Regions from separate parts of the Shewanella sp. S23-S33 genome, predicted to be linked through region 2. Evidence: riboswitches for the same ligand, from Rfam matches in the RefSeq annotation. Region 2 holds a riboswitch; the other holds the start of a gene.
The links. A riboswitch is a leader RNA that binds a small molecule or an ion and turns the genes downstream of it on or off. The one in region 2 is predicted to bind thiamine pyrophosphate.

Region 1: another riboswitch for thiamine pyrophosphate. It lies ahead of thiC (phosphomethylpyrimidine synthase ThiC); the one in region 2 lies ahead of ACHA99_RS06695 (TonB-dependent receptor).

Annotation. Positions count from the first base shown of each region.
Region 1 covers NZ_JBHFFD010000068.1:91,664-95,092, forward strand. The annotation lists gene ACHA99_RS18885 (hypothetical protein) at 192-1,571, shown strand; TPP riboswitch at 1,739-1,837, shown strand; gene thiC (phosphomethylpyrimidine synthase ThiC) at 2,039-3,429, shown strand, end outside.
Region 2 covers NZ_JBHFFD010000021.1:142,975-146,403, forward strand. The annotation lists gene ACHA99_RS06695 (TonB-dependent receptor) at 1-2,137, opposite strand, end outside; TPP riboswitch at 2,192-2,330, opposite strand; gene ACHA99_RS06700 (Crp/Fnr family transcriptional regulator) at 2,528-3,208, shown strand; gene tsgA (MFS transporter TsgA) at 3,276-3,429, opposite strand, start outside.

The sequences.
Region 1 (3,429 bases), on a different contig from region 2:
CTTTACCCTGTTTGCCTCCTCTAATCTGCGTTGGGCACTCGCAAGTAAATGCAATCATTGGATAATTTGCTTTCAATATTCAGCAACTCGATATTGGATTGATATTGGATTGATATTGGATTTGAGTGTAATCGTTCCACGTTAAGCATCATTGAAATCAATGGATACTATACAAAACCTAAGGATGGATTTTGCCTTTTCAACATCAACCCAAGGCCGCGCCTTTATTGACAGCATCTCCTACAGCGATAGCGATTGGAGATGATGCCAATAGTGCTTTGCTGATTTCGGTCACATCGCCAGAAGGCGAGACTTTTATCGCCTTTGATCATCACCTCGGTGAACTGGATGCTGCTCAAACGCCTGTTTTTACCACTGATACGGAGCCATTAGCGTTCAATAGCGATGCAGGTCATTCAGCCTCTAAGCATGACATCAAAGGCATAGCTCAAGATAAAACCCAAGATTTGGTACTGCAAGAAATCCATGCTGAACATCAACATAAATTGGTTCCTGAGTCTGAATCCAAACCTGAACTGTCTAGGACAATACAAACTAGTGCTCAGGGATTGGGTACGGGATCAGTTTTGCGTGCTCGTCAGCCATATTTCAAAGAATTAAGTCTGCTATTTTTCGTACTCTTAGTGCATGTGTGTTTATTTTTACTTATCTGCATTTTGTGGCGCCCGCAGTTAAATCCCTTTGGATTGAAGGAAATAGAAAGCCGTGGCCCTAAAGTGGCAGCGATCAAGGCTTACTTTATTTATGCTCCCGCGGTAGAGAAAGCCGAAACCTCGGAGTCCGAAACTGAGATAAAGGCCGAGGATAAGACTGAAGCGACAAGTTTAGTTGAGCCTATACCAGTTCCCACACCTCCAACTCAAGTTAAGCCTCTGCCAATACTTGAAAAGGTCATGCCTGAAACAATAGCACCTGAAAAGGCCGTCTCTGAAAAAGTGGAAGCGGAAAAAGTAGAGCAGGGAAAAGTGAAGCCAGATACGGTTAAACCGGACATCAATCAATCGAACCAATCTCAATCAAAGAGAACTCAATCAAGTGCCCAAAGTGAAGTACAGCCCGCTGAAGTGACGGCAAAAAAACCAACTAATACGCTTGATACCACAGAAATAAAGCCGCAGCTTGGCGCTAAGAGTTTACCCGCAGCAGAAGGTGAGAGCACAATAGCGACAAGCTCAAGCATGAGTTTATTCACGCAGCAATATTTTGAACGTCAGCGCGAGCAAGCGCTCGATGATCTCGTCATTGAACAGGCCGATAAATTCACCCTGAAATCGAATATGAGTGAAATGAGCCCAGAGATGGAGGTGCTATTTGTCCCTAACGCCGATGATTTCGGTGGCACAACGAGTCTAGATTTACCCTTAGATCCAAATCGTATTGTGCGTAAAGGGGATACTTGTTATCGCGTGGTACAAGTCGGCACTCAAGTTAATCCTAACGCCGAAAATTTAGGTTTTCCCATTAACTGCAGTGGCAAAAAAATCAATCAAGCTATTGATGATGCCATTCAATCTCGATTAAATAAAATGATGCTCAAACCCCATCAATAGCTGCTTTCTTTTATGATCTATTTTCATGCTAATTATAGATTTTTTAGTTTAATTTTATTTAATCAATTAAAAACAATTAATTATGAATCTTTATTTTGGATTGGTGGTTAAGATTTTTAATTGCTTTTTTCCTTGTTTGTTGCTGCCGCTTCTGTCTATACTGCGCACTCATCTTGTCGGAGTGCCTCTTGGCTGAGACCGTTTATTCGGGATCCGTTGAACCTGATCAGGTTAAAACCTGCGAAGGAAACAAGCGTAATAACACACATTAAATCGCCAAAATAGACGGCTTGAACACCTGTTAACTCAGCAGTGTTTTAAGCCTTAATGTTTAGATTTAATTGTTATTGAGCAGGGTAACTCAATTTTTGAAGCCAGTGTTGGCCACAAAAGTTGATTGCCATGTCCAGCTATCAACAACTCAATTCTCCAGACAAGCAACTCCATTTTTTAACGTGAGATTGCTTATGTCCAGTTCAAACCCAAACCCAGCTGTAGCTGCCAGTGCGATAGAAATCACAGCGCTAGAATCGACAATCCCTAATAAATCGACTGAGTCTCGTCAATCAACAGTGCCTAAGGCGCCGAGTCGCCGCGAAACCCGTGCGCAGGCCCAAGCCTTTATCGATACGCTAGCGCCACTGCAACATCCTAATTCACAAAAGATTTATCTCGAGGGTTCCAGTGCCGATATTCGCGTTGGCATGCGGCAAATTCTGCAGACTGACACCCTGGTCGGCGGCACAGATGATGCGCCCATCATGGAAAAAAATCCGCCAATCCGCGTGTACGATTGCGCCGGACCTTATTCCGATCCTGAGGCCGACATCAATGTGCGTCTAGGCCTTGGTAAATTAAGACAAAACTGGATCCTAGCCCGCAACGACACAGAGCAATTATCCTGCGCGACCTCAGACTTTACCCAACAAAGACTCGCCGACGACGGTTTAGAGCATCTGCGTTTTGAGGCAGGCTCGAGTGCCATTGTCAGCCCACGCAGAGCGCTGCAGGGCAAACGAGTCAGTCAATTACACTATGCCCGTCAAGGGATTATCACGCCCGAAATGGAATATGTGGCGATCCGCGAGAACATGGCACTTGCGCAAGTACAGGATGAAATCCTCAATCGTAAAGCCAAGGGCGAAGCTTTTGGTGCCTTAGTCGGCGAACCGATTACCGCCGAATTTGTCCGCGCTGAAGTCGCCCGTGGCCGCGCGATTATTCCGCTGAATATTAACCATCCCGAAGCCGAACCTATGATCATCGGGCGTAACTTTCTGGTGAAAGTGAACGCCAATATCGGTAACTCGGCGGTGACCTCTTCCATCGAGGAAGAAGTGGAAAAGCTCGTCTGGTCTACCCGTTGGGGCGCAGATACGGTAATGGATTTATCCACAGGTCGTTATATCCATGAAACCCGCGAGTGGATCATCCGTAACTCGCCAGTGCCCATTGGCACAGTGCCGATTTATCAAGCGCTGGAGAAAGTAAACGGCGTGGCAGAGGATTTAACGTGGGAAGTGTTCCGCGATACCTTAATTGAACAAGCTGAGCAAGGTGTTGATTACTTTACGATTCATGCTGGTGTACTGCTACGTTATGTGCCGATGACGGCTAAACGCGTTACTGGGATCGTTTCCCGCGGCGGTTCAATCATGGCCAAATGGTGCCTGAGTCACCACAAAGAAAACTTCCTCTACAGTCATTTTCGTGAGATCTGTGAGCTTTGCGTCGCTTACGATGTATCCCTGTCTTTAGGCGATGGTATGCGTCCTGGATCGATTGCCGACGCTAATGATGCCGCCCAGTTTGCAGAGCTTGAAACCTTAGGTGAGCTAGTCAAAATCGCGTGGGAATA
Region 2 (3,429 bases):
CTGGCTCATTGCCAAAATAGAAGCCACGCACACCGTATTCTTCATTAAACAGATTGCGTCCCCACAAATATGCCGACCATGCGTTCGCCTCATAACCTACGCGAGCATTGACGATAGTGTAGGGTTCAGAGCGGGATTCATTGCTGTCTGAATAATAGAATTCACTCTTACCGCTAAGATTCAGGTTAGCAAACCAACCCGAATTGGCACGATAAGTCCCGCCAAGGCTGTAGGTAACGTGTGGAGAATGGGCCAGATCGCGGCCAGTTAAATCCACCTCAGTGCCATATTTGTCCTGATACTGGTAGTCACCGTAGGCCGTTTCTAACCAACCTATGCTTGAGTAAACTTGCAGATTATCCGTGGTATACCAGGTTGCATCTAACTCAGCGCCATAGTTATTCGAACTGCCTGCATTTTCAGTGAACAAGATAAAACGCTGTGGTTTATCAGGATCTTGCTGTGATGCAGCCACCTGTTGATCTTGTCTGTCCATATAGAACAGCGCCAAATTAGTATCGATAAGTCCCGCTAACCAATGGGATTTAAGGCCGATTTCATAGTTATAGAGCGTCTCAGTACTAAACTCTTTTTTATCGTTCAATTCGACGGGTAAAGTCATGTTGAAACCGCCCGCCTTGTAACCGCGTGCGACTCGGACATAAGCATTGTGCGAGTCGTTCAGCACTTTACTCACAGCAATATGACCGCCCCACATGGTTTCGCTCGGGTCGAAATTATCGTTATTCGTATCAGAGTAATGACTGTTGCGACGCTCTAAACGTAGACCCACAGATAAAGCATAATTTGAGCCCAAATCCGTATCGAGCTGGCCAAACAGTGCATAGTTTGTCGCTTCATACTCTGAGTCTAAGACTTCATCCGGCGAAGCATTGTACTCAGAATACAATTGGTTATCTTCTTTCAGATTCATGGCATACACACCAAGCAACCAATCTGTACTCTCTGCAAAAATACGGCCCTGCTCGGTAGAACTTAGGCGAAACTCTTGCGACACGGTTTTACGCTGACCCGTTTTATCCCAAAAATAATCGTATTGACACGGCGCCAGATTGCCATTGTCATCATTGCATTGCTTAGAGGCCCAATATTCTGAGTTAGCCCAATCGCCATCGTAACTGTAATGGTGATCGGTATTCGCAAAAGAGGTTAACGAAGTTAATTCGAAGTTTTCTGCGCCAGAATAGGTCGCTTTAAAACCCGCGCCTGTGGTGCGTTGGCTATCAACACCCGGTTGATCCGATGTTGTCTGAGTTGGTGAATTAGTTAAACTCCACACATCATAGCCATTATCAAAATCGGCATGCAGCACAGTTAAATCAAACTGCAAATCATCTGTCGCATACCAGCGCAGCTTAGCGCGGCCGCTGAATTCATCGCGACCATTGGTATCATCACGGTCTAAATACAGGTTATCGTGGTAACCATTTTGCTGGTGCTGCTGCATTGACACACGATAAAGCAGCTTGCCAGAATCCGTTAATGGGCCCGAGCTAAACCCGCTAAAAGTGCGTAAATCATCCTCGCCTAACGACACTTCGCCGCCATGCTCAAACACATCAGTTGGATCGTTACTCTTCAGATAAATCAATCCCGCTAAGGCATTCGCGCCGTAACGCGTCCCCTGCGGTCCACGAAGCACTTCGACCTGCTGTAAATCGTACATACTCGACACCATACCAATACCGGATAAATCAATATCATCTATGATGTAGCCCACGGAAGAATTAGGTGCACCTTGGTATTGTTCCTGCTCCCCTACACCGCGAATTTGAAAATATTTCGGCCGCGAGCTTCCACCTGACCAGTTAAAATTGGCGATAGAATTAAGCAGATCTTCAAAGTGTTGCGCACTTTCATCTTGAATTTTTTGACTGTCGATAACGGTAATGCTGGAGGGCATTTTTTCTAAGCTTGAACTACGAAAATCCGCCGTCACCACCATGACTTCCATCTCAGGGCTGGGATCGGGTTTATCGATAGCATCAGTTTGTGCAAGTGCAGAAGTGCTCATCGCAGCAGCAATGGCTAATGCCAGCGGTGCTCGGGCTAAAAATAAGCTTGGCGATACGGTTGAAAATGGGGATTGATGGTTTGACGTTTTACGGTTTGACATAGGACCTCAAATATAATGTTTGAGATCCGGCAACGAATAAGCGATTCAGAAGTGTGCTGTTGATTGGCCCATTCCTACGCCGGTATTAGCCGGATCAGGTTCTAAGGGTTCGTCAGATGACATCTCAGTTTGCAGCCGTTAACGTTAAAATCAGAGTAACATTAATGCACAACAAACACCCCTTGGCGGCGCCTAGTATACATGACGGAAATAAAAAGTGGGCACTCTTATCTCTGCGATTCAATTAAATGTCGCGAAAACCACTGCCCTTCAGTTCGTATGATGAAAATGTATTTAGTATCAGCCTAAATCCTTTCATCCATTTGACCGCCTATCATGATAATGCTATAGAAGGTCGCAATTTCGAACACAGTAAGAGGATCATAGTCGATGCAGCTAAAACCTTTATCGAAAGGACGTTATAGCCAGCGATGGGAGCAAGACTATCCACTTATTGAAGCGGTTGTACTTAGCTGCATCAGCGAAATAAAAATGCTCAAAAAAGGCGCTCACCTCATGACGCAGGGGGAAGCGATGGCATCACTTGTATTGGTGAAGCAAGGTCGAGTATCACTCGGCCATACCGCGAGAAATGGTCGGTGTTTTCAATTAGGCACTATTGATTGTGATTCACAACTGTTTGGCGAAATGGAGTTCTTCACCCAGTACCACTGTCAACTAGACATTATTGCCAGTGAACCCTTAGAAATCATGTTGATTAGCGCTGAAAAACTACAACATTGCCTCGGTCAGCATCCTCAACTCGCGCTATTTTTCGCTAGTGCAATTGCGATTGACTACCAAGACACAGTGGATATTTTTACTCGGCGACTGCTCTATCCCATCAGTTATAACGTGGCATTTGATATTTACCATGAATACTTAAATGACTTGCCCGTAGATGGCTTTAGTAAACGCTATTTAGAGGCTGAACGATTTGGCACTACCGACCGAGTCTACCGTCGGGCACTACAAAATCTTGAGGAACGAGGCTTAATTGAGCGGAAAAAAGATGGCATTCGGATTTGTGATCTCAACGCACTCAAGAAATTTGTTGAAGCAGGTATATAACCGCTTTCAACATAACCCACACTCGACTTAATTTAACAACCGAGTGTGGGATGGATGCACAGGTAAATTAACTTACCGATGGCGAGTGTTGTTCCATAGCCGGTTTCATCCGACTTGAAACGATCAATAGCATAAATATCGCTGCGTAAAGCAGAGGTATCACATACATCACTGTTTGTAATCCGATAATACGTTCAAAGAAAGAACTGATGGCTGGGCTA